One region of the Mycobacterium sp. NGS63 genome, then DNA from elsewhere that is predicted to be linked to it. Evidence: predicted binding sites of a transcription regulator. Region 1 holds the regulator's gene; the other holds the start of a gene.
What was found. Region 1 encodes LexA, which represses DNA repair genes until DNA is damaged. Its sites were predicted from a motif close to CGAACANNTGTTCG; they were not measured.
Positions count from the first base shown of each region.

Region 2: a site for LexA is predicted at 1,988-2,001, ahead of recA (intein-containing recombinase RecA). Genes of this name have one in related genera too.

Region 1 covers NZ_JCALCJ010000001.1:1,236-4,637, forward strand. Annotated here, with positions in the region: partial or broken gene AC5Y4Z_RS00005 (sunset domain-containing protein) at 1-908, shown strand, start outside; gene lexA (transcriptional repressor LexA) at 939-1,658, opposite strand; gene AC5Y4Z_RS00015 (LysM peptidoglycan-binding domain-containing protein) at 1,971-2,468, shown strand; gene nrdR (transcriptional regulator NrdR) at 2,559-3,023, shown strand; gene AC5Y4Z_RS00025 (peroxynitrite isomerase) at 3,053-3,402, shown strand, end outside.
Region 2 covers NZ_JCALCJ010000004.1:684,108-687,509, forward strand. Annotated here, with positions in the region: gene AC5Y4Z_RS13960 (glycosyltransferase) at 1-919, shown strand, start outside; gene AC5Y4Z_RS13965 (DUF3046 domain-containing protein) at 930-1,124, shown strand; gene AC5Y4Z_RS13970 ((2Fe-2S)-binding protein) at 1,221-1,886, opposite strand; gene recA (intein-containing recombinase RecA) at 2,111-3,402, shown strand, end outside.

The DNA of each region.
Region 1 (3,402 bases):
CGCCCGACGCCGACGCCGGCTACGAGCGCGCAGACGAGGGGCACTGGCGCTCCGGCTTCGGCGACAGTGGCGACACCGGCGCCGCCGGCGACGGCGGCGACACTGGCGACCTGGCCACCGACCACTTTGCGCGCGGCGACCTGCACCAGCCGCCCGACGCCGGGCCCGCGCGGGTGAGTTGGAGCCGCGGCGCCACCGCGGCCGCGGAGACCGACGAGACCGCCGACGAAGACCCCGATGCCGTGCAGACGGACTCCATCCCCGTCGTCTCGGCCGCCGCCCTGTCCGAGGCCGGGTATGCCGATGCGGCCCCGCGGGGCTATGCCGAAGCCCCCGAGCAGGGGGAGTACGCGCAGCCCGAGGACGCCGGCTACGCCGACGCCGAGTATGTCGAGGCCGAGTACGCGGACGCGGGCTATCCCGGCGAGGACTACGCCGAGCCCGGGTACCCGGACGTCGCCGTCCCACGCACGCGTCCGGAGGCCGCCTACCTCGTTGTCGACGGAGCCGAGGAACCCGACGCCGGGGAACCCGACGTCGCCTACGCCGAGGATGGTGCGGACGACGACATTCCCGACGCCGTGGTGGCCGAAGACCCGGACGTCCCGGTCGCCCTGGGGTCCGACGCGGAGCAACGCGCGGGGCGGCACGCGGCCACGGACGACGAGGAGGTGCCGGAGTCGGTCCCCGAAGCCGCCGGCGCCGCGCCGGCCGCCGGTGGGCGCCCGACGATCCACCTGCCGCTGAACGACCCGTACCAGGTGCCCGACGGCTATCCGATCAAGGCCAGCGCCCGTTCGGGGCTGTACTACACCCCGGGCAGCGAGCTCTACCACGACACGCTCGCCGAAATCTGGCTCAGCAGCGAGGAAGTCGCGCAGGCCAACGGGTTCATCAAGGCCGACTGAGCCGGCCGCCCGACGGGGCTGCGCGGCTCGTCAGACCTTGCGGATCACCGTCACGACCTTGCCGAGCACGGTCGCGTCGTTGCCGGGGATCGGGTCGAACGCCGGGTTGTGCGGCATCAGCCACACCTGACCGCCCGCGCGCTTGAACGTCTTGACGGTGGCCTCGCCCTCGATCATGGCCGCGACGATGTCGCCGTTGTCGGCGACGTGCTGCTGGCGCACCACCACCCAGTCGCCGTCGCAGATCGCGGCCTCGACCATCGAGTCGCCCACCACCTTGAGCAGGAACAGTGTGCCCTCGCCGACCAGCTCGCGGGGCAGCGGGAAGACGTCTTCGACGGCCTCCTCGGCGAGGATCGGCCCGCCCGCGGCGATCCGCCCCAGCACCGGGACGTAGCTGGGCTCGGGCAGCGCGTCCGAGCCGGCGACGTCGGTGACCGGCGCGCGCGCGGTGTCGGCCCCGTCGTCGGCGCCGCGGACGTCCACGGCGCGGGGGCGGTTGGCGTCGCGGCGCAGGTAGCCCTTGCGCTCCAGCGTGCGCAGCTGGTGGGCCACCGAGGACGTCGACGTCAGGCCCACCGCGTCGCCGATCTCCCGGATGCTCGGTGGGTAGCCGCGGGTGGTGACCGACTCGCGGATGACGTTCAGGATGGTGCGCTGCCGTTCGGTCAGCGAGGAATCCACGGAATGCAACCGGCCGTCCGCGTCGGCGGGGGAGCCGGTTGATGGAGTGTCGTTGCTGTCGCCCATGCACTGAATGTAGCCGCGCCGGCGCGAAGAATCAAACATGTGTTCGACTGGCGTGTCGCCGGGCTGCTCCGGCCGGGGCACGGCCCAGGGCCTGGGAAATCACAAGTGTGTAACTTTCGGCCGTGTCGGGTATCCAGGCGTCATGAACCGCGATGTTCAGGGGGCGTGCCCACCCAGTCGTCGGAAACTTGTCGGTGGGTCCGTCTAGCGTCGTGCTTGTGCGACACGCTTCGCTCAAATGTTCGGTAATCGAACACACGAGCGACTATGGTCGAACACACGAGCGAGAACGAGTTGACCGGAGGAAAGCCGATGACCACCATCCACGCAGGCTCGCCACGCACCAGTAGCGTCCGGCGCCCGGTCAACGGGCCGGTGCAGGGGCTTCGTCCGGGCCACCCCGCCGGTCTGGCCCGTTCCCGGCGGCCCGGCCCGTCGCGCCCGGCGGGCGCGCCGACCCGCTACTACGGCACCGGCGTCGCGATGTCGAGGGCCCCGCACCGCAGGCGCCCCGTCACGCTGGCCACCACGCTGGGGCTGGCACTGATCGCCGGGATCATCACCGTGTGGCTCGGCCTGGTCGCCAACATCGGCCAGGCGGTTAACGGCGACTCGGGGGGAGCGGCGGCCGCGGTGCCCGACCGGCTGGCCGTCGTGCGGGTCGAACCAGGGGAGTCCCTACAGGACGTCGCGCACCGGGTGGCCCCGGACGCGCCGGCGCGCCAGGTGGCCCAACGCATCCGCGAACTCAACGACCTCAACTCCCCGGCCCTGGCCGCGGGCCAGACGCTGATCGCGCCCGTGGGCTGACCCGCAGGGGAGCGCGCGGGTACGCTTTCAGTGTTCTTGCGGTTCTTGCGGTTCTGCGACCCCGCAGGTGAGCACGGCGAAGGAGCGGTCATGCACTGTCCGTTCTGCCGCCACCCGGATTCCCGGGTGATCGACTCGCGGGAAACCGATGAGGGCCAGGCCATCCGGCGCCGCCGCTCGTGCCCCGAGTGCGGGCGGCGCTTCACGACCGTCGAAACCGCGGTCCTGGCGGTGGTCAAACGCAGCGGGGTCACCGAGCCCTTCAGCCGGGAGAAGGTCATCAGCGGGGTCCGCCGGGCGTGCCAGGGCCGCCAGGTCGACGACGACGCGCTGAATCTGCTTGCGCAGCAAGTGGAAGACACCGTGCGGGCGGCGGGGTCGCCCGAGATTCCCAGCCACGAGGTCGGGTTGGCCATCCTGGGCCCGCTGCGCGACCTCGACGAGGTCGCCTACCTGCGATTCGCGTCGGTGTACCGGTCCTTCTCGTCGGCCGAGGACTTCGAGCGCGAGATCGAGACGCTGCGCGCGCACCGCAACGTGTCGGCTCCCGGCTGATGGCGCGGGCCGCTCGCTAGTCTGTTTTCATGCCCGACTTGCATCCCGATCTCGAAGCGCTGGCGCCGTTGCTGGGCACGTGGGCCGGTCAGGGCTCGGGCAAATACCCGACGATCGATTCCTTCGAGTACGACGAGGAAGTCACCTTTACCCATGTGGGCAAGCCGTTTTTGGCCTACACGCAGAAGACCAAGGCGACCGCCGACGGGAAGCCCCTGCACGCCGAGGCGGGATACCTGCGGGTGCCGCGGCCCGGTCACCTCGAGTGGGTCCTGGTGCATCCGAGCGGCATCACCGAGATCGAGGTGGGCACGTATTCGGTCACCGACGGGGTCATCGAGCTCGCGATGGCGACGGGCCCCGGTGGGACGATCGGGCT
Region 2 (3,402 bases), on a different contig from region 1:
GCTGCGGGACCTGTCGCCCGATCTGGTGGTGTCCGACGTCATCACCGCCGGCGGCGGCATGGCGGCCGAGCTGTTGGGCATCCCGTGGATCGAGCTCAACCCGCATCCGCTGTACCTGCCGTCGAAGGGCCTGCCGCCGATCGGCAGCGGGCTGGCGCCGGGCACCGGCGTGCGCGGCCGGCTGCGCGACGCCACGATGCGCGCGCTGACCGCGCGGTCGTGGCGGGCCGGCATCAAGCAGCGCGGGTCCGCCCGGCTCGAGATCGGGCTGCCCGCCGTCGACCCGGGACCGTTGCGCCGGCTGATCGCCACGCTGCCCGCCCTGGAGGTCCCTCGCCCCGACTGGCCGGAGGAGGCCGTCGTCGTCGGGCCGTTGCACTTCGAGCCGACCGACCGGGTGCTCGCCATCCCGGCGGGCGACGGGCCGGTGGTGGTGATCGCGCCGTCGACGGCGCTGACGGGGACGGCGGGCCTGGCCGAAGTCGCGCTGGAATGCCTGGTGCCGGGGGAGACGCTGCCCGCCGGTTCGCGGCTGGTGATCTCGTGGCTGGGCGGGCCCGAGCTGACGCTGCCGCCGTACGCGGTGGCCGGGCTGGGGCGCCAGTCGGAGCTGTTGACGCACGCCGACCTGGTGGTCTGCGGCGGCGGCCACGGCATGGTGGCCAAGACGATGCTGGCCGGGGTGCCGCTGGTGGTGGTGCCCGGCGGCGGGGACCAGTGGGAGATGGCCAACCGGGTGGCACGCCAGGGCAGCGGCCGACTGATCCGGCCGCTGAGCGCCGACGCGCTGGTGGCCGCGGTCGGTGGGGTGCTGTCGGCACCGGCCTACCTGCAGGCCGCGCGGCGGGCCGCCGCAGGCGCCGCCGACGTCGCCGACCCGGTGGCCGTGTGCCACGAAGCGCTGGCGCTCGCTGGGTAAGTTGGCTGACGTGCGGCTGACGGAGTTCAACGAGCGGGTGGTCTTGCGGTTCGGCGCGGCATACGGCGCGTCGGTGCTGGCCGATCACGTGCTGAGCGGTTTCGGAGGCAAGACCGCCGAGCAGGCCATCGAGGACGGCGTCGAGCCGCGCGACGTCTGGCGCGCGCTGTGCGTCGACTTCGACGTGCCGCGCGACCAGTGGTGACTCGGGCATCGAGTGTGAGCTCACGGCTTTGGGTGTGAGCGCAGGGCGGATTTCGGGCCCGGTTTTCGCCCGGGCTTCACAATCAAAGCCCAGGTTTCACAATCGATTCCGGGGCGGCGGCCGGCGAAGCGCGCAATCGCCGCACAGCGAACCCCCGGGGACGCGGTAGAACAGGCAGCAACTGCGGCGCCGGAAGCCCGACCCGTCGAGCACGCCGGATCCGGCCAGCACGCCGGTGTCCAGCAGCGCGCCGGTGATCGCGGCGACCGGGCCGCGCAGGTCCGGGCGCGCGGCGAGCAAAGCCCGCGCCGCCCCGACGAGCGCCGACGCGATGTTGCCCGCCAGCAGGCCGGGCGCCAGCTTCACCCGCAGGCCGGCGGCCAGCGGCTCCAGGTGCTCGTGCACGACGACGCGGTACAGCAGCTCGGCCGACGGCGAGCCCTTCCCGACGGGCTTGGGCATGCGCAGCCGCGGGCCGTCGTCCGCGCGCTGCAGCTCGCTCAGGTCGGGGACGACGCCGTGGCCCACGGCGCAGGCGAGCACGGGTGACCACAGCCGCGTGGCGTGCCCGAGATGCACCAGCGAGGCGCCGATCCGCAGGTCGGACGTGTGGTAGCGGCGGGCGGTGGCGTCGATCAGGTCGGTGAAGCCGTCGGCGTAGGCCTGCCGGGCCGGGTGCCATCCAGCCGCGGCGCCGCCCACGGTGAGCGCGAAAAAGCCCCCGTGGGAAGCGACTTCGGCCAGCGCGGCCGAGATGTCCATGTCCGGGCCACCCATCCTGGTCGGGGGAGATCCGCCCGGCTCCCGGGCGGGGCAGACAGATGGTGCCACACCCGCGCCGCGCCCGGCGTGTCCGCTTGAATCGAACACGTGTTCGGCTACTGTGGGAAGCGTTCGGAGACCGACTTGTCGGTGGCCTTCCCTAGGGTCACGACCAACCGACCGATACCGGTCAGAAGAACCCAACGACGATAGGAAGAGGCACCATGACGCAAGCCCCCGACCGCGAGAAGGCTCTCGAGCTGGCGATGGCCCAGATCGAAAAGAGCTACGGCAAAGGATCGGTGATGCGTCTCGGCGACGAGATGCGCCAACCGATCTCGGTCATCCCGACCGGATCCATCGCCCTGGACGTGGCCCTGGGCATCGGCGGCCTGCCACGGGGCCGGGTCGTGGAGATCTACGGCCCGGAGTCCTCGGGTAAGACCACCGTGGCCCTGCACGCGGTGGCCAACGCGCAGGCCGCCGGCGGCGTCGCGGCGTTCATCGACGCCGAGCACGCGCTGGACCCCGACTACGCCAAGAAGCTCGGCGTGGACACCGACTCGCTGCTGGTCAGCCAGCCCGACACGGGGGAGCAGGCCCTCGAGATCGCCGACATGCTGATCCGCTCCGGCGCGCTGGACATCCTGGTCATCGACTCGGTGGCGGCCCTGGTGCCGCGCGCGGAGCTCGAGGGCGAGATGGGCGACAGCCACGTCGGCCTGCAGGCCCGGCTGATGAGCCAGGCGCTGCGGAAGATGACCGGCGCGCTCAACAACTCGGGAACCACGGCGATCTTCATCAACCAGCTCCGCGAAAAAATCGGCGTGATGTTCGGGTGCATGAACTACTCCACCCGAGTGACCCTCGCCGACGGCTCCACCGAAAAGATCGGCAAGATCGTCAACAACAAGATGGACGTCGAGGTGCTGTCCTACGACCCGGCGACCGATCGGGTCGTCCCGCGCAAGGTCGTCAACTGGTTCAACAACGGACCGGCCGAGCAGTTCTTGCAGTTCACCGTCGAAAAGTCCGGCGGCAACGGCAAATCGCAGTTCGCGGCCACCCCCAACCACCTGATCCGCACGCCCGGTGGCTGGACCGAGGCCGGTGACCTCAACACCGGTGACCGGGTGCTGGCCGCCGAACCGCATCTACTCAGCGACCAGCAGTTCCAGGTGGTACTGGGGTCTTTGATGGGCGACGGGAACCTCTCGCCCAACCGGCGCGATCGAAACGGAGTTCGTTTCCGGTTGGGTCACGGCGCCAAGCAGGTGGAGTACCTGCGGTGGAAGACCGCGTTGATGGGCAACATTTCGCATACGGTGCGGGAGAACGCCAAGGGCGCGAGCTTCGTCGACTTCACCCCACTGCCGGAGCTCGCCGAGCTTCAGCGCGCGGTCTACCTCGGGGACGGCAAGAAATTCCTCTCCGAGGAGTACCTCAAGGCGCTTACGCCCCTCGCTCTGGCTATTTGGTACATGGATGACGGCTCATTCACCTTGCGCTCCAAGGG